Pseudobacter ginsenosidimutans: one gene and its partner. The protein of the gene in region 1 interacts with the protein of each later gene in a pairwise test. Links are inferred from orthologs where the notes say so. Each region holds a gene or a part of one and is shown on either strand. Other genes may lie near its edges. The genes, in order: def and FSB84_RS08050.

Region 1 (10,025 bases):
AAACTATTTTAGAAAGATGACAACCGTAAATAAGTATCTCTCGCTCGTAAAATTCTCGCATACGATATTTGCGATGCCCTTTGCTATGATCGGCCTGGTGCTGGGATTTGATTCCCGAAAATATTATCATATGGCTGAGCCTGCTCCCGTGTGGAAACTGTTCATCCTGGTTGTACTCTGCATGGTGTTTGCCCGCAGCGCGGCCATGGCCTTCAACCGCTGGCTGGATGCAAAATTCGATAAGCTCAATCCCAGAACAGCTATCCGTGAGATACCGGCGGGAATACTGAAAGCAGACAGTGTGCTTTGGTTCACCATTGTATGCAGCGTCCTGTTCATTATTTGCACCAAATTCATCAATCAGATCTGTTTCAATCTTTCTCCCATTGCACTTCTGGTGGTGCTGGGCTATAGTTATACCAAACGATTCACTCCGCTTTGTCATTTGATCCTCGGGCTCGGCCTCAGCCTGGCGCCCATCGGAGCTTACCTGGCAGTAACAGGTGAGTTCGCCCTGCTGCCCATCTTCTTCTCTGTGGCAGTGGTTTGCTGGGTAAGTGGTTTCGATATCATCTATGCTTTGCAGGATGAAGCATTCGACAAGGCCAATAAATTACATTCCATTCCTGCTGCGCTCGGTGGGGCCAAAGCGCTCCGCGTTTCGGAGCTGCTGCACCTGGTGAGCACTGCCTGCGTGGTGGCCGCCGGAGTGTATGGACATTTCCATTGGCTCTACTGGATCGGTGTGGTTGTATTTGCAGGCATGCTGCTGTATCAGCATTCCGTTGTAAAACCAAACGACCTTCGAAGGGTGAACCTGGCTTTCATGACGGCCAATGGCATTGCCAGTGTGGTGTTTGCGGTTTTCGTGATCGCTGATCTGATTGTTAATCCAACATTACACGGTCACTGATATGCCTAGGATCATCGCAATAGATTATGGTGGAAAGCGTACAGGCCTTGCCGTTACTGATCCGCTGCAGATCGTGGCAACAGGACTTACCACTATCGATACACCTCAGTTATTCAAATATCTCAAGGAGTATTTCAGTAAGGAACCTGTGGAGCTGATCCTCATAGGAATGCCCACCAACTGGGATGATTCCGATACACATGCCACTCCGCTGGTGCGGAAAGCCATCGAGCGGCTGCACAAAGAATTCCCGCAGATCCCCGTCAAGACCGTTGATGAACGCTACACCAGCAAAATGGCCAAACAGGCCATGCTGCAGATGGGCATGAAAAAGAAGGAAAGGCAGAACAAAGCCCTGGTGGATGAGATCGCCGCTACCATCATGTTGCAGGAATACATGCAACAAAATAGCTGATTTTCAAATTTATACAAGCTGTGTACAGTCACTCGCCTCCTGGCGGGTTACTTTTATTTAGTTCCTCCGGCGACGCGGCGTTCGCCAGCGGCCAACAAACACGGATCACTCGCCGGGAGGCGATCCACTCCGGCCCTCAGCCCCTTGCTGTTACTGTTTTTTGGATTAAATTTGCCGAATTCACTAATAATCAAGTAATCAAGCAAGTAATAAAATGATTCTTCCAATTGTTGCTTATGGCGCGCCCATTCTCAGGACTGTTGCAAAAGATATCAACCCTGATTACCCGGGCCTGGCGAAGCTGATAGAGGATATGTGGGAAACGATGTACGCATCCAATGGAGTAGGGCTGGCCGCTCCGCAGATCAACCGCGATATCCGTTTGTTTGTTGTTGACAGTGCACAGATCTTCGAGAACATGGATTCAGATGATGACGACAGGAAACATCCCGATGCACCCGGCATTAAGCAGGTGTTCATCAACGCACATATCAAATCCCTCGATGGAGAAGAATGGGCTTATAACGAAGGCTGCCTCAGCATCCCCAAGATCCGTGAAGATGTGTATCGTGCAGCTGAAGTAACACTGGAATATACAGACGAAAATTTCGTTCCTCAAACAAAGACCTTCAATGGTATCACCGCCCGCGTGATCCTGCACGAATATGATCATATCGAAGGAAAGCTCTTCATCGATTATCTGAAGCCACTGAAGAAGCGTATGTTGAAAGGCAAGCTCGACGATATTTCCAAAGGGAAAGTACGAGTTGATTATAAAATGACATTCCCCAGGTAACGGCGTTCAGGCATGAAGTTACCGGCGATAATATCCTTACTCTGTATCAGTTCTGTGGCCTTTGCACAGAAGGATACTGCTGTTGGAAAAAGAGATACCCTGCCCGTGGTGATCGGAAAAAAAGCCGTCACACTCAAGGAAGTGGTAGTGCGCAGCAATCTCAATGTACCTGCATTCATCGATCGTATCAAAGAAGACACCAGTTTCTACAAGGCTTTCCGCAATCTGAAAGTACTGGGCTATTCTGCGCTTAATGATATCCGTATGCAGGACAAGTCTGGTAACGTAAAAGCCACACTGAACAGTAAAACAAAACAGGAAACCCGTAATGGCTGCCGCTGGATGATCACCGAGAGTGAGCAATCCACTGGTGATATGTTCGATAAGAAACACAATTTCAATTACTACACAGCTGAAATGTATGCGGGTCTTTTCTTTGCGAAAGACACTATCTGTGGCGAGAGCAATATCGTGAAAGGCACCAGTTTTACCATGGAAGGCAAGTCGGGCATCGAGAAGCACAAGGAGCAATTGAAGATGCTGTTCTTCAATCCCGGCAAGAAAATACCCGGCATTCCCTTCATCGGGAATAAGATCGCTATTTTTGAAGAAGGCGCTGCAGAGCGATATGATTTTTCCATCGATATGGACCAGTTCAAAGGCGAAATGTGTTATATCTTCAAAGTAACGCCCCGCGAGGATCTTACAAGATCAGAGAAAGACAATATCGTGATCAATGAAATGACCACCTGGTTCAATATCGAAACCTGGGATATCGTGGCCCGCAATTATGATCTAAGCTATGGTGCGGGCGTTTATTCCTTCGATGTACATATGGAAGTGGAGATGACGAAATTCGAAGACCTGGTGGTTCCCAAAGTGCTTCGCTACAACGGCTCCTGGAATGTGATCTTCAAGAAGCGCGAACAGGGCGTATTTACCGCCACCCTGTTCGATTTCAACAGGCGCTAGATAATATTTTTCACTTTTACATAATTCCTCCATTTGTCGATAAGCTGTTGCATATCGGAGGGGATCTCGCTTTCGAACTGGATATGCTGGCGCGTGCGCGGGTGTACGAAGCCGATAGTTTTTGCATGCAGTGCATGACGCGGGCAAATAGCGAAGCAGTTATCTACAAACTGTTTGTATTTGCTGAATACGGTTCCTTTTACGATGCGGTCGCCGCCGTATAATTCATCGCTGAAGAGGGGATGGCCGATATGTTTCATGTGCACACGGATCTGGTGGGTGCGGCCTGTCTCCAGTTCGCATTGCACCATAGTTACGTAGCCCATGCGTTCGAGCACTTTGTAATGGGTGATGGCTTCCTTGCCGTATTCACCGTCAGGGTAGGCATCAAAGATCTTGCGGAAACGCTGGTGACGTCCGATATGGGCATTCACCGTGCCGCTGTCTTCCGCTACATCGCCCCAGACCAGCGCTACGTATTGGCGGTGGATGCTGTGGTCGAAGAATTGTTTGGCGAGACTGCTGGCGGCCTTGCCTGTTTTGGCCAGCACCATGAGGCCTGAAGTATTCTTATCGATCCGGTGAACCAGTCCGAAGCGGGGCAGTTCATCGGTATTGAGGTCTTTATTCTGTTGCAGAAGATGGTATGCCACCCCGTTGATGAGGGTGCCATTGGGGTTGCCGCTGGCGGGGTGTACAACCAGACCTACAGGTTTGTTGATAATAAGGATATCATCATCTTCATATTCGATCCTGAGCGGCATTTGTTCCGGCACTATGTCTTCTCCCTGTACTTCCTTATCGGAATACACTACAATTTCTTCACCTGGTTTGATCTTGTGGTTGCTCTGCACCTGTTTACCGTTGATGAGTACACGACCGCTTTCGATGGCCTGCTGCACTTTGTTGCGGGAGGCGTTCTCGATACGGGCCACGAGGAACTTGTCGAGGCGCATGGGCTCCTGTCCACGGTCAATCACCAGGCTCATGCGCTCGTACAGCTCTTCTGAGCCATCCTGGCTTTCTTCCATTTCGTTCAGTGCGTCTTCGTTGAGTTGAGTAGTCATAACGGGAAATAGGCAAATTTCCGCAAAGGTACACCCATGCTGCTCATATACAAAATCTGGTTAATTACATACAATTTCCAATTGTCCGCATTTTTGTCCGGGGATCAAAGCAATAAATTGTTGGATTATTGGTTATCAGGATTATTTTTACGGAATACGTATCTCAATACCTGACAAACCCAAACTGAATGTTCCGAACGCTACACCCTCTACTTGTATTGACAGCTATTTTGTTTTTTATCCCCTCCCTGAAAGCCCAGGTGGATGTTTCTGCCACCGGCGGAACAACCGCTGCTGCTTATGCTACCCTGAAAGCGGCATTCGATGAAGTGAATGCCGGTACGCACCAGGGGGCTATTGTAATCACCATTGGAGGCAATACCACTGAAACTGCTACTGCCACGCTGAATGCAAGCGGATCGGGTGGCGCCAGTTATAGCAATGTGTTTATTGGTCCCGGCATTGGTGTGAACGCAGTGGTCTCCGGTAATATCAACAGCGGTCCAGTGATTAAATTGAATGGGTCTAATAACGTAACCATCAATGGTTCCAATAATTTCAGCACTACCAGGAACCTGACCATTACCAACACGAGTACCGTTTCTGCCAATGTGCTGCAGATCGGATCAGCCGGCACTACGCCCATTCACGATGTAATTGTTAAGAATACGATAGTTGTCAACGGTAGTAATAACAGCACAGCTATATTGGTTGGAGATGCCGCTGTAGTAGGAAGTCCGGGCTATTTCAATTATATCACATTTCAGAACAACAGTATCAGGAAAGCTTATATCGGGATTTACGTGTATGCAGTGGTGGCTGCCGCCAATGGTAATGTGTTGGTAGACGGGAATTATATGAATTCCGGCGGAGCTGATGCTATCCGTCTGGTAGGAGTATACGGGCAAGGCGTGAACGGATTTGTGATCCGGAACAATTATATCGGCAATTTCGAAAGCACCAGCGCTGAATTCGACAGGGCCATCTGGCTGGCCACTGCTACCACCAATGCCACCATCACCAACAATACAATAACAGGATTGAGCTATAGCGGTACCAGTTCTTATGCTCCTATCGGTATCAATATTTCTCCCGGGGTGACTAATAGCAATATCGATATAACCGGCAATACGATCAGCAATCTTTCCAGCAGCGGAACATATTTGCCAACAGGCATTTTCCTGTACAGCGCCATGTCCAGTGCTATCATCAACAATAATAAGATCAGTAACCTGAAAAATACGAACACTGCCGGATATGGCGCAGCGGGCATTCTGTTACAGACCAGTACTAATGCGGCAGACGTAAGAGTGCAAAACAATTTTGTTTGGGATATTGCCGGTTATGGCTCCAATGGATATGATGCAAATGATAACGGCAATGGGATAGTGATCGATGGTGGCGGTGGGTATAATATCAATTTCAATACCGTTGTATTGAATACGAATCAGACTCTTGCCGGCGGTCACCGGGCATCCTGTCTGTTGGTCACCCAAAATGTAACAGCAGCGGGAGCTTTGGGCCTGCGCAATAATATTTTTGCCAACCTGCAAACGGTGGGCAATGCCAACAGCAGGCTGGCCATTTCCAACCTGTCAACTGCCGGTTCAGGCGTTTTCAGCGCCATCGATCGCAACGTATACTTCAGCACCAGCACCAACCTGAGCAGTACCGGCACCAATGCCAGTATTACCAATACACTGGCGCAATTGCAAACTTCACTGGGAGGCAATGCGAATTCATTGAACATTCAACCTGTATTTGTTGGTGCGAATGATCTGCACCTGAACAGGGATCTGAATACAGCCATCGATGGGAAGGCTACACCAATAGGAGGTATCGGTACAGATATCGACGGAGAGGCCAGGAATGCCGCCACGCCTGATCCCGGCGCGGATGAGTTCATTCCTTGTCCTGTAATTACCGTCAATACTCAACCGCAACCTGTTAATATTTGCGCCACTGACAATACCAGTTTTGGTATAACGGCAACCAATGCACTAACTTATCAATGGCAGGCAGATGATGGCAGCGGTTTTGTTGATATCGCCAATTCCGCTTTGTATGCCGGCGCTACCACCAATTCGCTGACGCTCACCAATGTTCCGGTTGCCAACAATGGATTTGTTTATCGATGCGTTGTAACAGCAGGGACCGGTTGTAATCCGGTGAATTCCGACCCCGCGGTTCTTACAGTTGGAACGCCGGTTGCCATCAGCGCTGATCCTGCGGATGCCACCATCTCACATCTCGATAACGCAAGTTTCACTGTTACCAATACAGGTTCCGGGCCTTTCACGTATCAATGGCAGGTGGATGATGGCGGGGGCTTTGCTGACCTCGCCAATACCGGTGTGTACAGCACGGTGAATACTGCCACGCTTACTATTACGGGCGCCACTGTTGCCATGAATGGTTACCAATACCGTTGCCGGGTAACCGCCTGCGGATCGGTAACCAGCAACGCCGCTACGCTTACGGTGAACCAGCTTGCGCAAACATTGAATTTTGCAACGCAGACCAATGGAGGAACAGTTACTGTTACCTATGGCGATCCGGTGATCAACGGAGCAGCCAGTGCTTCATCAGGATTGGCGGCCACTTATACCTCCGGTAATGCTGCCGTAGTGGATGTGAATGCAACCGGGCAGGTCACTATCATTGGTGCAGGCTCCACTACCATCACGGTATCACAGGCCGGGGATGCAGTATATCTTCCCGCCACCAATATCAGTTTTACAGTTACGGTGCAACCGAAGGAAATAACAGTTAATGCCGGATCACTCACAAAGATCTATGGCGATAGCGATCCTTCATTCACCTATACAGTCAATACACCGCTGCTTGGTGGTGATGTATTTACAGGTGCACTTGACCGTGATCCCGGTGAAAACACGGGTATGTACCAGATACTGCAGAATACGCTCACGGCAGGACCGAATTACAATATCACATTCAACAGCAATATCCTCACCATCACGCCCAAAGATCTTACTGTTACCGCTGATGATAAGACCCGGCAATACGGTGTGGCCAACCCTCCGCTTACTTTGACTTACTCCGGTTTTGCCTTCACCGATGATCCATCTGTGCTTACAACAGCTCCGGTTGCCAGTACATTTGCAGTGCCCACCAGCTGGCCCGGCGATTACCCGATAACCATTGCCGGAGGAACTTCAGCTAATTACACTTTTACATTTGTACCGGGTAAACTCACGGTGGAAGCCATTTTGCTGAACATCCACGAACAACCATCCGGTAGCATGATCTGCGCAGATGCAAGGGCCACTTTCAATACTGCTGTAACGGTTACACCTTCCATTGCACCTGTGACCTATCAATGGCAGTACAGTGCGGATGGAAGTACCGGCTGGTCGGATCTTTCACAGGCCAGTACCGCCAGTTTTCAAACGAAGGCCAATACACCTTCAGGGTTTTATCGTTGTAAGTTCACTGTGCCGGGTACTGATTTCTATTCACAGCCTGCGGAGTTGACGATGTTCCCGCTGCCGGGGATCAGGGCAGCGAAGTCGAACGATATCGATTGTGCATTCAACAGCGCCAGGTTGGGCGCAAGTGGTGGTGTGAGCTACCAGTGGACGCCCGCCGGAGGCCTCGATAATGCCAATAGTCCCAATCCCATTGCCACGCCAGACAGGACCACTACTTACCTGGTGACCGGCACCGATGGAAATGGATGTAAGGGCTCCGACAGAATTACTGTAACTTATACTCCATCTGAATACAATGTGCCCAATGCTTTCACCCCGAACAATGATGGTAAGAACGATTGCTTCGGTGTACGGCACTGGCAGAAGGTGACGGATTTCAGTCTCAGTATTTACAACCGTTATGGTGCAAGGATCTTCCACACTACCGATGTGAGCAAATGCTGGGATGGTACAATCAACGGTGTGCCGCAGGCTACCGGCAGCTTTGTGTACTACATCAAATGCATGGCCCCTTGTGGACTGATCGAAAGAAAAGGCAGCTTTTTGCTGATGCGATAAATTGTAAAAATGGGAAAGCGGTTACTTATTGGCGTTATATCCTTCTTGTTCTGTTTCCAGCCATCAGCCCAGGTGAGACCTGGTGCTGTGATGAGCTGGACCACCATCGAAGCGGAGGATATGCACACTAATGGTATCCTGCTTCAGCAAAGCACAGACCCGCATTTGGTGGAAACAGAATCCTCAGGAAGAATGGCAGTACGGCTTGAAACGAAAGCACATTTTATTGAAACCATTGCACCCGTTTTTTCCAATACATTAGTGATCCGGTATAGTCTGCCCGATAATGCAATCGGAAAAGGCCTGAGTTCTTCGCTGGATATTTTAGTGAATGGAAAAACTGTAAAAAATTGCGGCATCTCATCTTACAATAACTGGCTGTATGGTCATTATCCATTTTCGAATGTTCCTGACACCGGCAAGCCCAGGCATTTCTATGATGAGGTCCGCATCAAAGATATTAATATCAGCAAAGGAGATATTGTTCAGATCAGGCGCGGCAATGAACAGGATGATAAAGCTGCGTATTGTATCATCGATCTCATCGATTTCGAAGAAGCCCCTCCGGTATTGGAGGCTCCGGAAAATATAATTTGGGTAACCGATCCTGTATTCAAAAAATATCTCCAACAGGATGACTATACACTTGTATTCAGGAAATGTATAGAACAAGCGGCAACAACGAAACAAACAATCTGGATACCACCCGGTGAATACAAGATCTCCGGTGATCTTATTTTTCCCTCCAACATAAAAATGCAGGGTGCGGGTATCTGGCATACGATCCTCAAGGGAGACAAGAACCTTTATGCACAGGCCAGCAGGAGAGTGCGGCTGAAAGGAAAAGGCAGTAATATCCATCTGTCGGATTTCAGTATCGATGGCGCACTGAATTACAGAAGCGATAAAGAGGACAATGATGGTATCGTAGGATCATTCGGCGAAAATTCATCCATCAGCAATATCTGGATCGAACATACGAAAGTGGGGATTTGGGTGGAAAACTCAACAGCACTGAAAGTTTCCGGTTGCCGGTTTCGCAACACTATTGCCGATGGGATCAACTTTTGTGTAGGCATGGCGAATTCGATCATGGAAAACTGTACAACGCGTGGCACGGGCGATGATGGCTTTGCCATCTGGCCTGCTTCGTTTGGTAAACAACAATATAAACCCGGTAATAATCTCATTATACATTGCACGGCACAATTGCCTTTTCTGGCCAATGGTGCGGCAGTATATGGTGGAGAAAGCAATAGCATCCGTCATTGCCTGTTCACGGATATAACGCAGGGGGCGGGGATCTTGATCAGTACTACATTTCCAACAGAAAATCAAAGCAGGGGCATAAACAATAATTTTTCCGGAACAACAATGCTGGACTCCTGTGTAATTGAGAGCAGCGGAGGGTTTGATCATGAGTGGGATTGGCGGGGTGCTATCGAGATTTGTACGGATAAAAGAACCATTGCCGGTTTGGTGATCAAAAACATCGTCATCAAAGAAAGCCTTTCAAATGCCATCCGCATCATCTCAAAAAATACAAACGATAAAAAAGGAATACTGAAAGAGGCAGAACTGATCAATATCAGCACAGAAGGAAAAAAAGAGAAAAATGGACTGCTGGTTGTGCCAGGAGCCAGCGGATCTCTCAGACTGATAAAGGCTGGTCTGCCGGTATCGGTGCCTGAGGAGGGCAACTTCAGTATCCTTCATTAAGGTCTCCGATGCGTTAACTCTTTGCAAATTTCCTCAGGCTGACATACCTTACATGTAATAGAATTCACAAATCATGAAAGTACCGTTATTGATGATCTGCTTACTGGGATCGATCCCTGCTCTCTTTGCACAG
Region 2 (16,615 bases), 5.3 Mb from region 1 along the record:
GACCCAGGCGCCATTCTCATGCGCTTTACGACGCGTATCGAGCCTTTGCTTGTTGCAGGGACCATTCCCTTTTACCACATTCCAGAATTCGTTCCAGTCGATCTCTCCAAAATCATAATTCTTTGTTGCTTCATTGTATTTAAGATCAGGATCGGGTAAGGTCATACCGAGGATCTTCACCTGCTCTGCGATCATGTTCACGAACTGCTGACGCAGTTCATCATTGCTCTTGCGTTTGATCTTCCAGATAGTGCTCTGCTCCGAGTGAGTGGATTCACCATCTTTCGGACCGAACATCATCAGAGATGGCCACCACCAGCGGTTGATGGCATCCTGGCAAATGGCTTTCTGTTCGGGTGTTCCCTGGCTGAGCACCAGCAGAATCTCGAAACCCTGACGCTGGTGAAAACTCTCTTCTTTACAGATGCGGATATTGGCGCGAGAATACGGACCGTAACTCGTGCGACATAACATTACCTGGTTCAAAATAGCGGCTCCATCAACGAGCCAGCCGACGGCGCCGATATCGCCCCAGGTCAATGTAGGATAGTTGAAAATAGAAGAATACTTGGCCTTCCCGGAAATAAGGTCGTCCATCGTCTGTTCACGGCTGGTGCCAAGTGTTTCAGTGGCGGCATAGAGATAAAGACCATGACCGGCTTCGTCCTGCACCTTGGCCAGCAAAATTGCTTTGCGCTTCAGGCTTGGGGCGCGCGTGATCCAGTTGCCTTCCGGCAACATGCCGATGATCTCGCTGTGAGCGTGCTGACTGATCTGGCGTACCAGCGTTTTGCGATAAGCATCCGGCATCCAGTCCTTAGGCTCAATCTTGATCTCCTGATCGATCTTCTGCTGGAAGATTTTCTCCAGTTCCTGAACAGACATAATGATACATTTTAGATGAGAACCCAAAGGTAACAAAATTTCTCCACGAATGCTAACAATCGTTAGTGGTATTTCGAGGAAAAATGGCATACGCTGAATTTCACGAATTCTTAATACTTTTAGGGTACCCAAAAATGAGCTACGCGCTATTAATGCCTGCCTGTACAGGCAGTTCCCCACTGTAATGCAAACCGATGGGGCTCCTTCCGGTTCTATTTATCATCTTAAACAAAATGCACACAATGAAATTTTGCATTCTGACAGTCGTAGTATTGGGTATGGCTTCCTGCCAACAGAACAGTCAGCCCCAGGAAAAAAAGACCGGCGGAGATTCCAGCACTATCAACATGGAAGGTGTACGGGCTACTGTGTTCACCACGGCAGACAGCTCAAATTTTCGCTTGTCCGTAACTGATACCATTGCCTTCAAAGCTTTCGGACAGCCGTTGGAATCACAGCCCTGCGTGTTTGTGGATCCGTCTACTTCGTTTCAAACCATGGTGGGCATCGGCGGTGCGCTCACAGACGCTTCTGCTGAAACATTCGCCAAACTGCCGAAAGACAAACAACAACAGTTCCTCACTGCTTACTTCAGCGATAAAGATGGAATCGGTTATACCATGGCCAGAACCAATATCCATAGCTGTGATTTTTCTTCCGCTCCATATACTTATGTGAAAGAAAAAGACAGCAGCCTGTCTTCTTTCAGCATCGCACATGATCTGCAATTCCGGGTACCATTCATTCAGCAGGCCATTGCGGCTGCCGGGGGCAATCTCCCATTGTTCGCAAGCCCCTGGAGCCCTCCCGCCTGGATGAAGGATAATAATGATCTGCTTCACGGAGGCAAATTATTACCTGCCTACTATCAGTCATGGGCAAACTATTATGTGAAATTCATCCAGGCATATGAAAAGGAAAAGATACCCATCTGGGGATTGAGCATTCAGAACGAACCAATGGCAAGGCAGCGCTGGGAAAGCTGTATCTACACTGCAGAAGAGGAAAGAGACTTTCTGAAAAACTATCTCGGGCCCACACTTGAAAAAGCAGGAATGAATGATAAGAAGATCATCGCCTGGGACCATAACCGGGATCTCCTCTATCAACGCGCCAGCACTGTGCTCAATGATCCCGATGCTGCGAAATACTTATGGGGTATCGGTTTCCACTGGTACGAAACCTGGACTGGTGGCGATCCGCAGTTCCTCAACCTGCAACGCGTACACGAACAATATCCTTCCACCAATCTCATTTTCACTGAAGGCTGCAACGGCCCATTCAACAGAAATCAGATCAACCAATGGCAATGGGGCGAGATCTATGGCAGGAACATGATCAATGATTTCAACAACGGTACCTGCGCCTGGACCGACTGGAATATCCTGCTGGATGAAACAGGCGGCCCCAACCATGTACAGAATTTCTGTTTCGCTCCTGTTCATGCGGATACAAAAACTGGAGAACTGATTTTCATGAACGCTTATTACTATATCGGGCATTTTTCCAAATTCGTGAAGCCCGGCGCCAAACGCATTATCAGCTCCAGCAGCAGAAGTGAATTGCTGACCACAGCATTCAAAAATGCTGATGGAAAAATGGTGGTAGTAGTGATGAACGATAGCGGAAAGAGAATTCCCTATCACCTGTGGATAGGGGGCAAAGCGGCAGAGCTGGTGAGTTTGCCGCATTCGATCGTAACGATCCAATGGTAAAGAACTTCGTCTCTAACATTCGTGGCTAATGCCGCGTAGCAATCATAAAACAGCCGGCATGTTCTCATGCCGGCTGAGCTATTTCAGAAGAAAATTTTATCTGGCGTCGAAATCTACGATCACTTTCTCTGAACGAGGATGACTTTGACAAGTAAGAACGAATCCGCCTTCCAGCTCATCGGGTTCCAGTGCATAGTTATTGTCCATGCTCACGGCGCCTTCCACTACTTTGGCGCGGCAGGTGGCGCATACGCCGCCTTTACAGGCGAAAGGCAGATCAGCGCCCTGTTTCAGAGCTGCGTCCAGCAGCGGATCTCCGTCATAGGGAAGATCGAAATCGAAAGCGATACCATCCACTTTAACGGTCACTTTGCTCACTTTGCCGGTGAAGGCTGCTTTCTCTTCTGCTGATTTTTGTGTGCCTGCTTTTTGTCCGGGTGTAGTGAACAATTCGAAATGCACTTTCTTTTTATCGATGCCTTCCTGTTCCAGCCAGTCCTTCATTTCGAAGATCATTTCTTCCGGACCGCAGAGGAAGAAATCATCGATCGCATGTATATCGATCAGTTTTGCTGCCAGCTGCTTTCCTTTTTCTGCGTTTATACGGCCATAGTTGATAGCGGCATCTGTTTTTTCACGGCTGAGGATATGATGCACTACAAAGCGGCTCATGAATACATTCTTCAGGGCTTCGAGTTGTTCCTTGAAGATGATGCTGCCACGGTTGCGATTGCCATACACCAGAGTAAAGCTGCTGTTGGGCTCGATGGCCAGCGTTGTTTTGATGATGCTGAGAATAGGCGTGATGCCGCTTCCGGCAGCAAAAGCGAGGTAATGCTTTTTATGCGCGGGATCCAGCTCAGTATAGAACTTCCCGGTTGGTGGCAACACTTCCAGGATATCTCCTTTTTTCAATGTAGCATTGGCCCATGTGGAGAAGCGGCCGTCCTGCATTTTCTTGATGGCGATGCGAAGCTCTTTATCGCCGGGACTGCTGCAGATGGAATACGAGCGGCGAAGCTCTTCTCCATCCACCACCGATTTCAGGGTGATGTTCTGTCCATGCCGGAAACTATAGGCTTCCTTCAGGCTTTCGGGAATATCAAATACTACAGAGATACATTCGGGGGTTTCTTTTCGTATGTCTGCAATCGTCAGGGAGTGAAAATGTGTAGCCACTTATTATCTTTCTTTTGATTGGTTCAATTGTGAAGGCTAAGGTTTCTGCAAGCCGCCTACCAGGATCTCCACCATGGAGTTCTCCAGCTGGTCGCCCTCGATCTTCCTTTTGCTTCTGTGCCAGCTTTCGATCCCGCTCACTGCGTGGAGCATGATCAGTACGGCAGTTGGCGCATCGATCTTTTTAAATTCTCCTTTGGCAATGCCATCTTCGATGATCTTGCCGATACGCTGGCGGTAAGCGCGGCGCTGCCCCTGCATATTGGAGAGATAAGGATCGGTGAGGTGTTTCCATTCGCGGTCGCTCACGTAAACTTCTTCATAACGCTCTACCATCATTTTGATATGGTAGCGGAGGATGGCTTCGATCTTTTCGATCTCAGTCTTTTTACTTTGCTCCACCTCTTCGATATGCGACATGAAATTGGTAGCTACGCGGAAACAGATCTCCTGGAGGATCTCGGCTTTGGAGCTGATGTGATTGTACAGGCTGGCTGCTTCTACGCCTACATGCTCGGCCAGGTCGCGCATGGAAGTGGCGCTGTATCCTTTTTCGCGGAAGAGGATGGCTGCCTTGGAAATAATCACGTCTTTACGTGTGCTGGTGCGGTTGCTTTTAATTTTTGCCATGTGTTATTAAAGTCAAAGATAAATAAAAGCTAACAATCGTTAGGAGGAAATCTGTAGGAAGTTACAAAAAGTATCAGGAAATCCACTAACAACATTATTTGCATATATGGTGGGCCCGGAGATGTGGCGGGCGATTCAGGTTTCTGATGATGCGAAAATTCCTGTACGTTTGCGAAATTTTTTGTTCTAATTCATTAATAGTAAATCCAAATTATGTCATTGATCGCAGTAGGCACCATGGCCTTTGACGCTATAGAAACTCCCTTCGGTAAAGTGAACCAGATTGTGGGTGGTTCCGCCACCTATGTGGCTTATGCCGCCAGCAATTTCGTTCAGCCGATTCAGCAGGTTTCCATCGTGGGATTCGATTTCCCTCAGGAAGAAATGGACAGCCTCACCAAAAGAGGAGTTCAGCTCGATGGCGTGGTAGTTGTGCCGGATAAGAAATCTTTCTTCTGGAGCGGACGTTACCATATGGACATGAATTCGCGCGATACCCTGGTAACCGATCTCAACGTACTGGCTGATTTCGATCCCGTACTGCCTGAGAGCTACCGCGATGCAGAATTCGTTATGCTGGGAAACCTTCATCCGATCATCCAGAAAAAAGTGATCGAACAAATGAAAGTTCGTCCAAAGCTCATTGCCATGGACACCATGAACTTCTGGATGGAATCAGCCATGCCTGAACTGGAAGAAGTGCTCAAAATGGTGGATGTACTTATGATCAACGACAGTGAAGCACGTCAGCTCAGCGGACAATTCTCTTTGGTGAAAGCAGCCAAGACCATCATGAACATGGGCCCGAAATATCTGATCATCAAGAAAGGTGAGCATGGCGCTCTTCTCTTCCATGAAGACAAGGTCTTCTTCGCACCTGCACTGCCGCTGGAAGATGTTTTCGATCCCACAGGCGCCGGTGATACTTTCGCCGGAGGTTTCATGGGACATATCGCCCGCACAAAAGACATTTCTTTCGAGAATATGAAAACCGCTATCATTGTAGGTTCTGCTATGGCTTCCTACTGTGTGGAGAAATTCGGCCCCGAGCGTCTGAAAGAGATCACAGCTGAAGATATCCATACCAGGATCGAGCAGTTTGTGAACCTGGTGAACTTTGATATCGAGCTGGTATAACCAGTATCAATATACGAATGCAGAAGGGCTGGCCCGTGGTCAGCCCTTCTGCATTTTCGGGGCTCTCCACTATTGCCTCATCAGTGCTACTGCCTTCTTCCACCTCCCTGTTCCTCCCTCCTGATTGAACCATTGCACCTGTATGATATAGATCCCTGAAGGAAGCGGTTGTTTCGTTTCGCTTAATCCATCCCAGGCCCAGTGGCCGCTGGCGCCCATCAGCGCATTGGCCGTCAGTTGGCGTACCGGTTTCCCATCCAGGTCAAAAATGCGTACAGAGCCTGCTGTGCCTGGTGCAGTGTTTTGATAGCGGATCAGCAACAGATCATTGCGGCCAGGGGAAAAAATGGATGAAGACAATTGAAACTTTTCATTTCCGGGCGAAGCAGGTTTGAATTGCGAGTTGATATATCCGGGCGTACCGCCACCCGATGTACCGGATGCGGAAAGCCAGTTGTGTTTGTCTTGCGCCGGCAGCAGAGGATCGATGCGTTCCAGGGAAACAGCCTCCGGCGATGACAACAAGGGAAAATGCCAATCAGCAGAATAATGCAATTCGTCCAAAACAACATTCGTGATATCGCTTAGAACATAACTTCCCTTTTCGTTGGGAAGTGAAGGCAGTGGGCTTGTTCTGATAGCCTGTTTATCAATTATTGTATAATGATTTTGCACCCAATCAGGGTTTTCTGTGAGCAAAATATATTCACCTGGAAAAAGCAGGTAGGGTGTGGAGCTGATACGTTTTGTGTTGATCAGCTGGCCGGCATCATTTCGGTTACTGCTGTATAAGTTTTGCAGGTTGATGATCCTGCTGCTCCGGTTGAAGAGCTCCACGTAATCTGCACCTTCCGGTGGCGGATCAAAAAGGATCTCATTGATGATGATGTCACCAGGAGACGCAGCAGATGCCATTCCGGCTTTTGCTGTGTGCATTGTTCCGATATTGTTGCCGGCACAATCTTTCACCTGTTGTACGGTCAGCAGCTGGACTGCGTTTGTTTCCAATGGCTGCCGGAATTGTAACCGGACCATGTTGAATGCAGGAGGCAAAGTCTGACAGGAGGCTGGTGTCAGATTCAAATTGCCCAACCGGTAGTTCTTCGGTTGTACGGCGCTGTTACTATCCAGTGGCTCGTCGAATACAGCTACCAGTTTGGTATTATCGACAGCATAAATGTGTAACAGGGAAGGCGGGTGATGGTCTGCTTCCCCGGGAAGCTGGCTGTTGGCATGGCCCGGCGTGCCTCCGGTGGGAGAAAGACTCGCGGCCCAGTTGGATCCTCCCGCACAGGGCGTGGAAGTATTGATCATTTCCAGACTCCAGCCGCCTTCAGCTTTACTATTGCTGCGATACCAGCCAGCCTGGTATTGAATGGCATGAATGATATTGTTCTCAGGAGAGATCAGTTGCACCATATCGCTCTCATTAGCGAGGGAAGGGAAATTGGAAAGCCCGATGCAGGCGCCGAATGCTTTGAGCTGTGCAGCTGCAGTATTGGAGCAGCAGATCAGGAAACTGTCGGGTTGAATGATGATACTGTTGTTGAAACTGGCAGCGCTGCTTTCATCTCCCAATTTGAATCCTTTGAGGTCGATAGGTTTGGATGAAACATTTTTCAGCTCGATGTATTCATATTCGGGTAATCCTGCAGGCGGCGATGGATCCGCCATGATCTCAGTGATGATTATCTGGTATCGGCTGATAAGTGATTGAAGCTTTACCGGTGCAGGTTTTGAAAGAGGGAGGCTATGGTCAGTTTTGCTCCATTGAATATCGTTCAAAGGATATGGAGTTGGGCTTCGGAACAGCCGGTAACAGGGAAGAAAATAAATGAACGGAATGCAAATGAGAAGAGGAGTGATGAAAAGAAGGAATCGCATGAGGAACTTTTTTACATGGACAAAATATCCGGGTGAGAGAATATGGTTTATTCTTTCGGTTGTCCATGTACGTTGCAAAGTGCCTATTGAAAGATACGGGGAGGAGGAATGATTGGATTTGCGATGTCAATAGTTTTTGATGGGAAAAACAAACGAGCGTTAATGGAAAGCAGGCCTGGCACCCGGCTTACCGGTTTCAGGGTCTTCAAAAAAAATATTTGCTACAACAACAATTGCGAACTATTTTTGGCTCCTCATGCAAAACATTATGAAGTATACAAAGCGTACGAAGAAGCGTCCCAATAACGGGAAGGTTTCAGGATAGTTTTGTGTGCAAACTAAAAATATCAAAAGGCCTTCCCCCCGGGAAGGCTTTTTTTATTACAAATTCTTATAAACAGTCATCACCAAAAACAATCAGAAATAACAATGAAAGTTGCAGTTGTAGGCGCCACTGGCCTGGTAGGCACCAAAATGTTACAAATCCTCGCAGAAAGGAATTTCCCCGTTACTGAGCTCCTTCCCGTAGCCTCTGAAAGGTCAGTAGGCAAAGAAGTTACCTATAAGGGAAAGGCATATAAGGTGGTAAGCATGACAGACGCCATTGCTGCAAAGCCTGATGTGGCCTTGTTTTCAGCCGGCGGCAGCACTTCCCTGGAATGGGCGCCCAAATTTGCCGAAGCCGGTATTACTGTGATCGATAACTCTTCCGCATGGCGTATGGACCCCTCCAAAAAACTGGTGGTTCCTGAGATCAATGCTGATGCACTGGGTAAAGACGATAAGATCATCGCCAACCCCAACTGCTCTACCATCCAGATGGTAGTAGCACTCAATCCCCTCCACAAGAAATACCAGGTGAAACGCGTGGTAGTGTCCACTTACCAGAGCGTAACCGGTACAGGTAAGAAAGCAGTTGATCAGTTGATGGGTGAGCGCGACAAAGCCGTTAAAGGCAGCAATGGCGAATATCCCATGGCTTATAAATACCCCATCGATCTCAACGTGATCCCGCAGATCGATGTATTCCTCGACAATGGCTACACCAAGGAAGAAATGAAGATGGTGCTCGAAACCAAGAAGATCATGCGAGATGACAGCATCCGCGTTACTTCCACCACCGTTCGTATCCCTGTTATGGGTGGCCACAGCGAAAGCGTGAACGTTGAATTCGCAAACGACTTCGATCTGAATGAAGTGAAAGAGCTGCTGAAATCTGCTCCCGGCGTGATTTTGGTGGATGACCCTGCTACAGCACAATACCCTATGCCCAAAGATGCGCATGAGCGTGATGAAGTATTTGTTGGAAGATTGCGCAGAGATGAAACGCAGCCCAATACACTCAACCTGTGGATTGTGAGCGATAATCTCCGCAAAGGCGCCGCTACCAACGCTGTGCAGATTGCAGAGTACCTGGTGAGCAAACAATTGTTGTAATCAGCAATGCATTCATAAAATGAAAGATCCCGGTCATTTGAACCGGGATCTTTCATTTTATGAATGCTTAAGCGGTTGATCAGTCATGCTCCAATGGCCTGTTGAGGAATTGAAGGAATGGCTGCATCGTTTCAAAAGCATCAGTCACCTTTTTCAGGAAATCTTTCGATGTAACATCTGCATCACTGAACTCACGGCTGGCTAGCCAGCTTTTGAACTTCAGGTATTCGGCAGCGGGATTGTCTTTCTCAAATCCCTGTGGCACTTTCACGAGGCTCACATCTTCTCCGCGGTATAATCCTCCGAACTGGTTGACGAATTTTTTAGCAGTGACGATCTTGTTGAATTCATCGTAGCAGTAATCGATCTCCTGTCTTATTTTTTTGAGATTTGCTGCTTCAGGCATCCAGATGCCACCTGCCACCATCGTTTTGCCATCAGGCTCTATATGCACGTAATAGCCTGCGAGCGGAGACTTCTTTCCGCCTTTGGTGATGCCTGCGGCCTGGTGTGTCTTGTACGGTGTTTTATCTTTTGAAAAACGAATATCCCTGTTGATGCGATAGAGACAGCTTTTGGCGGTGAGCCCTGCTATATCAGGATCCTTCTTCCCATGTTTATCGATCACTGCCTGCAGGAAATCCTCTATGTTTTTCCGCGCTGCCTCATACTGTGCACGATGTGCATCAAACCAGGTCTTGTGATTGTTCTTCCGCAACTGGCGAAAGAAAGTGAGGGTAGATGATTGTATCATAGAGTGCAAAAATAAAACCCGCTCGCGAGCGGGCATAAAAAAAGTGGTGTGACAGAGCGCCGTCTCCATTCACACCACTGTAATGCAGTTGGACCTGGTTAGTTTTTAATGCGTCCCCAATTTTCACCGCTCTTGATACGATACATCGTCATTTCACTGACGCCGTATTTCTCAGCGAGCTTTTTGATGGTGAGTTTCCGGTTCTTGTCGGTAAGGGTTTTCTTAATAGCTTTCACCTGGCCGGCATTCAGTTTCAGTCCTTCTGTGCGGTTTGCCTGCACTTTCTTGTAGGCAATTTTCGCCGGACTGTTTTGCTGATGCTCGATCATTTGCTCAAGTGTAGCCCATCTCAGATTCTTCACATTGTTGTCGAGCTTGTTGTGATTGTCGTGAATCACATACTTCGCTTTCAGTGAAGCTTTTTTTAAGAAGAGCCGTGCAATTTCACGATGTATGTACAACGTGCCATTGTTGCCTGGACGGTGCAGATTGAGCGTTCTGTAACCAGTGGTCAGAGAACCCTGCAATAATTTTCCGTCTTCAACCACGTCTTCTGTATAGCTGGCTATGCGACCGTGAGATGACAGCGCATACTTTTTACGGAGGTGTTTCCAGCCCGGAAACTGAAGTGGTTTCCACACCTCGTTTGGAAGTTTTTTTATCATCGCCTTTTCCTTTTGGCTAAAGTTACAAAAAAAGAGCTGCGAATATCAAAAAACAATAATAAGATTCGATCAGCGGTTAACCATTTGCAGGAATTCCGCCTCTGTGATAATCTTAACAGTTGCTATCTTTTTGGCCTTTTCCAGCTTGGATCCTGCGTCTTCCCCCACTACCAGGTAACTGAGCTTGGAGCTAACGGACCCCAGTATCTTACCACCGTTAGTTTCCACCATCTCCTCAGCCTCACTGCGTTTCAGCGTTGGCAAGGTTCCCGTGAACAAGAACGTTAGTCCCGTCAGGTTGCCCTCCGCCGTTAGATTGCTCCTGTCATTTTTCAATTGCAATCCGAGACTTTCGAGCTTTTTCAGCATTTCCAAATTGTCCCAATTGTGGAAAAACTGGTACACGCTTCCGGCCACTTTCGGACCAATATCTTCCAAAGCCTGGAGGTCTTCCATTGAGAGGTCCGCCATCTCCGGCAGGTATTTGACGGCGTTAGCAAGTGTTTTTGCCGTTGTTTCCCCCACATGCCGGATACCCAGTGCATAGATCAGACGATGCAATGGCTGTGCCCTGGAGGCCTCGATAGCGGCTTGTAAATTGGAGATACTCTTCTCGCCAAACCCTTCCCTGGCGCTGATTTGAGCAAATGGCAGTTCATAAATGCCGGGAACATCGTGCAGGAATTTCAGTTCATAGAATTTACGGATAATGGCATCTCCAAGTCCCCTGATATCCATGGCATCCTTACTGGTGAAGTGAATGATGCGTTCCACCACTTGTGCCTCACAGTTAATATTGTTGCAGCGCCATACAGCTTCATCCACGGGCTTTACTAACGGGTCCCCGCATACGGGGCAATTGGTAGGGAACTCGATCCTCTTTTCCGATCCCGTTCTCAGTTCTGCCAGAGGTTTCACGATATAAGGGATCACATCTCCGGCCCTTTCCACCAGCACAGTATCTCCCAGCATGATGTCTTTCTCACGGATCACATCTTCATTGTGCAAAGACACGGAACTAACGGTAACACCACCAATTGCTACGGGATCGATCTTGGCCACAGGCGTGATACTGCCGGTGCGGCCTACCTGGTATTCAACGGAACGCAGCTTGCTGGTAGCCTGGCGCGCTTTGAATTTGAAGGCGATGGCCCAGCGCGGGTGGTGCGTGGTCATACCCAGCTGGTCCTGCATATCGATACTGTTCACTTTGATCACCATTCCATCGATCTCATAAGGGAGATCATCACGGTGAGCCTCATACTCGCGGCAATATGCTATCACATCTTCGATCCCCTTAAATACTTTTTTCTCTTTCATGGGACTGCGGAAACCCAGGTTCCACAGCATATTGAGGTTGCCGCTATGAGTGTGCAAAGATTCATCGAGCGTTTTACCAGGCAGCGTAGTGTAATAGCTGACGTGGTAGAGGAAGGCTTCGAGATTTCGTTTACCTACTTCCTTCGGGTCTTTGATGCGAAGTGTACCGGCAGCCGCGTTGCGGGGATTGGCCAGTGGCGGCAGGTTCTGCTCTATCAGTTGTTCATTGTATTTTTTGAAATTGTTCTTATTGATCAGCACTTCACCCCTGATCTCGATCTGCTGGATACCGTAATCCGAAAACTTTGCGGAGAGCGGCACAGAGCGGATCTGTTTGATATTGGTAGTGATGTCGTCACCAGCAACGCCATTGCCACGGGTGGCGCCGCGTTGCAGCAGATCATTCTCGTAGATCAGTGAAATGCTGGCCCCGTCGAACTTTGGCTCGATACAGTATTCAATGTTCTCCGATTTGGCCAGTTCGCGTACGCGGCGATCCCAGTCGCGCAGGTCTTCTTCATTATATGAATTGTCCAGGGAAAGCATCGGCACCAGGTGCGGTGCAGGCGGGAAGTCTTTGGTGAGGCCCTTGCTCACGCGTTGTGTGGGAGAATCTGAAGTGATCAGCTCCGGATGCGCCTGTTCCAGTTTTTCCAGCGATTTGAAAAGCTTATCGTATTCCTGGTCTGCCACCAGCGGGTCATTCAAAATATAGTACCGGTGCTCATGGAACTTTAGAACATCACGGAGATTGTCGATCTCTTTGGTGGTCACAGGATGCTTGTCGTCCTTCTTCAGCAGGCTCTCTGTCAACTGCTGCAATGCTTTTGTTTGATCTGGGGAGTACATATAAAATATAAGGTAAACAAAATTAGTTCAACAGCTTCGGATACAATCAGTCAACATAAAATTCAGTAACTTGGAAGTACTTCAGTAGTATCATAATTGGTTTACAAACCTTAACGGCGTTGGTTCAGCACTGATTTTCAGCTACAAGATTTTTTTGGAAGAATAAGAAATTAAACTAAATTGTGTACAATTTACACATTTTGTATTGTGTAGATTGTACGCAATTTCAACAAAAACTAAAAGAACGATTGTTTATGCCACATCGACTGCTTGTGGGGATCCTATCTCTGCTTCTGGCGCTACCCTCTGCTACATGGGCGCAAAACAAAACAATTACCGGTAAGGTTACGAATGAAAAAGACGGTGCCCCGCTTCCGGGCATTTCGGTTACACCCAAGGGTGGGTCCGGCGGAACCTCCACCTCTTCCGAGGGAACATTTTCCATTACAATTCCGGCTAATACCAACATCCTGGTGTTCAGTGGTGTGGGGTATGAGAGTGCGGATGTGAACATTGCTGATCAGCTGGTGGTGAATGTAAGTCTGAAACCATCTTCTGTGAACATGAATGAAGTGGTGGTGATCGGCTATGGTACGCAACGCCGCAGGGAAGTAACAGGCGCTATTGCCAAGGTCACATCGGATAAGATAACGGCATTGCCTACACCGAGTTTTGAAGCTTCCCTGCAGGGAAGGGCTCCGGGTGTACAGGTGGTGCAGGGAAGCGGCCTGGCAGGTTCGGGATCGGTTGTGCGTATCCGTGGTATCGGATCCATAAGTGCGGGTGGTGATCCATTGTATGTGATCGATGGAGTGCCCATCATTGCCGATCCCTTTCAGCGCGGCAACAGCGGTGGGCAGAATCAGAACCCTCTTGCCACCATCAACCCCAATGATATCGAGTCCATAGAGATCCTCAAAGATGCAGGCGCAGCAGGCATCTACGGCAGTCGTGGCGCCAACGGTGTGGTGCTCATTACTACCAAAAAAGGAAAGGGCGGTAAACCTCTCTTCAATTATAATAACCGCTTAGGTGCCACTACCTGGGCGCTGCGTCCCAAATTCCTCAATGGTCCTGAATGGCTGCAGATGCGCCAGGAAGCCTGGGAGAATGATGGCAATATGGGCAAAGCCCCGTTACCTGGTGGTCTAACCTGGGAGCAGGCCGAAAAGAATAATACTGACTGGTGGAAAGAATTGACCACTACAGGTTTCATCAATCAGCACAATGCCAGTATGACTGCCGGCAACAAATGGCTGAAAAGCTATGTAGGCGCCAGTTATGCAAAGGATGAAAGCTATATCAAAGGCAATGCCTATGAGCGTTTGGGAGCGCGCGCCAATCTCGATTTCCAGGCGCTGAAGAATCTTAAGTTCAACCTCAATCTTTCCTGGAACAATGGTAACAACCATCGCGTTCCTGCTGCCTGGGCAGGAGGTTTAGGAGATGCTATGTCTGCTGCATTACCGATCTATCCAATCTACAACGATGATAAAACGTATTACCGGCTTGGTGCAAATCCGGTCTTGCGCCGTGATCAAACCAAATGGCGTAACACAGAGAACAAGTACTGGGGTAGTGCAGGAGCAGAATGGCAACCCATCAGGGATCTTACTATCAAAGCTGTTGGAAGTATCGATTACCTCACTTCCTTCGACGACCAGTTTGAGTCTGCCATTTATTTGAATAATGACAGACCGGGTATTGCTAAGCGTTATGTGTTCCATAATACGAACATGAGCGGTACAATTACTGCAAGCTACAACTGGAATCCGCTTGATGACCATCGCTTCAGTTTCCTGGCAGGTTCAGAGATCCAGGAGTTCACAAAGGAAAGCTTTAAGGATGATATATACTTTTATACAGACAAACCCTTCTGGGAAAACAAATCGCTCTACAAACATGTAAGGGACTCCATGGTCTCCAACGGTATCAAGAAAATGGAAGAAAGCGATGCATTCACTTTTGTATCCTTTTTCGGCAGAGTGAATTACACTTTCAAAGACCGTTACGTATTGCAACTCTTAGGGCGTATTGATGGCTCTTCCAAATTCGGTCCCAATAACAGGTATGGTTTCTTCCCCGCAGCATCTGCCGCCTGGATCATCTCCGAAGAGGATTTCGTAAAAGATATCGACTGGATCCGTTTCCTGAAAGTCCGCGCCAGCTATGGTATTGTGGGTAATTCGGATATCCCTTCAGGAGCATACTACTCCAAGATCTCCAGGGGAGGTCAACCATTTGCGTTTAATCCCACCTTGTTCCCTGATAATATCGGCAATCCCGATCTTAAATGGGAAACCATGCGCAACTTCGATCTGGCGCTGGAATTTTCTCTTAAGAACAATCGCATCAGTGGAGAGATCGCTTATTATAATAAGACTACTGTTGATCAACTGGTGGAAGGTGCCATCCAACCCAATTCCGGATTCTCAAATGCCTGGAGAAATCTGGATGGTGGCAAGATAGTCAACCGCGGTATCGAATTAAGTCTTACAGCCAAAGTGATCGAAACAAAAGATCTCAGCTGGACTGTTGGTGGAAACATCAGCAGAAACTACAATGAAGTGATCAGCCTCGGTAAGCTGGGTGCTGATGCATTGAGCGGAGGTTCCAACGATACGCGTATCATTCCCGGTTACCCGGTGGGAACCAATTACCTTGTACGTTTTGCTGGCGTTGATCCGAATGATGGCCTTCCCATCTGGTTAGATCTCAACGGTAAAAAAACCAAGACATTCTCTCTTGATTATCGTATGCCTGTTGGTAGTGTGATCCCCGATTATGTTGGAGGCATCAACAGTAATCTTTCCTACAAAGGTTTTGATCTTGGCGTGCTCTTCACTTATGCGATCGGTGGCAATCTTTATGATGGTTCTGCAAAACGCCAGGATGGTGTGATAACAGATTGGGTGATCCGTGAAGATCTGAAAGACCGCTGGCGCAAACCAGGAGATATTGCAAAGTATCCAAGGTTGACAATGAATACATCAACCTATAACGGTCTTTCAAGTGAATGGCAATACAACTCAACCTTATTCTTGTACGATGCAGATTTCCTGCGTCTTCGTGAACTAACGCTTAGCTATACACTGCCATCAGATCTTTTCAAATCTGGAAGGATCCGCGGTGTGAAAGTGTTTGCAACAGGTATGAACCTGCTCACCTTTACAAAATATCCGGGAGGAGATCCTGAAATTGCCAGGGATTTTGATAAAGCGCAGGACAGGAATATGAGTCCGAATGTAACTTATCTCACACCGCCACAACAAAAGGCATTCACATTCGGCGTAAACGTGAACTTCTAATCCATAAAGTATTGTCAGTTATGAACCATATCAAAAAATATATCGTAATACTGATCGCCATCGCTGGTTTGGGCGTTACGGGTTGCAAGAAATTCCTGGAAAGGCCACCTGCCGGTAAACTGGAAGAAGGCACAACCTTAACCCAGAGCGATAGTCTGATGTCTTTCCTGAACGGATGCTACACAACCATTGGCGGAGATGTGCTCTACGGAGGAAGGATGTGGGTGATCAAAGAATTGCTCGCTGATCATTTGTATGGCACGCTGCTTACAGAGGATAATGGCGAGATCTGGCGGCGGAAGACGGCCATCTTTGGTGCTTACAAAAATGATTTTTACAAGGAGTGCTATCAGATAATGTACAGGGCCAATAAAGTATTGGAATACCTGCAATATGCAGATGAAAATAAAAAAGCGAGAGCTGAAGGAGAAGCCAAATTCCTGCGTGGACTGATGTTATTCGAAGTAGTGCGTTTGTGGGCGCAGCCTTACGGAAGTACAGCAGACAATGCTCAGGCTGGTGTTCCGGTTCGTCTTGTTGCAGATATCAGCCTGCTCGGAAGAAGTTCAGTGAAAGATGTCTACTCGCAGATACTGGCTGACCTCAATGATGCAGCCAATCTCCTTCCTCCGCAAAATGGCGAATACCCTTCACAATACACGGCCATGGCCATTCTTGCGAAAGTGTATTTCCAGATGAACGATTTTGCCAAAGCATATGAATTCTCCAACAAGGTGATGGAGCAGGCTGAAACCGGAACTGCATTCAGCTTTGATGAAGATGTGATGGACCGATGGACCCTGGGTGGAAGCCATGAAGGCATTTTTTCCATCAAGAGCAGGCCCGGAAATA

Evidence for each region.
Region 2: the proteins of def (region 1) and FSB84_RS08050 interact in binary tests that used the Escherichia coli proteins (3 or more experiments, as listed by UniProt). The link is inferred for Pseudobacter ginsenosidimutans from one-to-one orthologs.

The regions. Positions count from the first base shown.
Region 1 is NZ_CP042431.1:7,269,024-7,279,048, reverse strand. Bases 549-3,333 are described here. They hold def (peptide deformylase), read left to right. Parts: upstream 549-1,542; coding sequence 1,543-2,124; downstream 2,125-3,333. Other genes in these bases: FSB84_RS28415 (RluA family pseudouridine synthase), read right to left, coding at 3,093-3,333; FSB84_RS28420 (hypothetical protein), read left to right, coding at 2,137-3,096; ruvX (Holliday junction resolvase RuvX), read left to right, coding at 915-1,328; FSB84_RS28435 (4-hydroxybenzoate octaprenyltransferase), read left to right, coding at 549-913. In the rest of the region: FSB84_RS28440 (RNA methyltransferase), read left to right, coding at 1-12; more of FSB84_RS28435, read left to right, coding at 17-548; more of FSB84_RS28415, read right to left, coding at 3,334-4,163; FSB84_RS28410 (MBG domain-containing protein), read left to right, coding at 4,352-8,173; FSB84_RS28405 (glycosyl hydrolase family 28-related protein), read left to right, coding at 8,183-9,892; FSB84_RS28400 (hypothetical protein), read left to right, coding at 9,966-10,025. UniProt on the Escherichia coli protein: Removes the formyl group from the N-terminal Met of newly synthesized proteins. Requires at least a dipeptide for an efficient rate of reaction. N-terminal L-methionine is a prerequisite for activity but the enzyme has broad specificity at other positions.
Region 2 is NZ_CP042431.1:1,948,984-1,965,598, forward strand. The notes cover bases 6,987-9,863. They hold FSB84_RS08050 (aspartate-semialdehyde dehydrogenase), read left to right. Parts: upstream 6,987-7,859; coding sequence 7,860-8,867; downstream 8,868-9,863. Other genes in these bases: FSB84_RS08045 (lamin tail domain-containing protein), read right to left, coding at 6,987-7,430; FSB84_RS08055 (DUF2461 domain-containing protein), read right to left, coding at 8,947-9,621; FSB84_RS08060 (helix-turn-helix domain-containing protein), read right to left, coding at 9,720-9,863. In the rest of the region: 1,2-phenylacetyl-CoA epoxidase subunit PaaA, read right to left, coding at 1-885; FSB84_RS08025 (glycoside hydrolase family 30 protein), read left to right, coding at 1,128-2,600; 1,2-phenylacetyl-CoA epoxidase subunit PaaE, read right to left, coding at 2,697-3,779; FSB84_RS08035 (TetR/AcrR family transcriptional regulator), read right to left, coding at 3,816-4,409; FSB84_RS08040 (PfkB family carbohydrate kinase), read left to right, coding at 4,623-5,546; more of FSB84_RS08045, read right to left, coding at 5,616-6,986; more of FSB84_RS08060, read right to left, coding at 9,864-10,262; NAD-dependent DNA ligase LigA, read right to left, coding at 10,356-12,455; FSB84_RS08070 (SusC/RagA family TonB-linked outer membrane protein), read left to right, coding at 12,710-15,763; FSB84_RS08075 (RagB/SusD family nutrient uptake outer membrane protein), read left to right, coding at 15,784-16,615.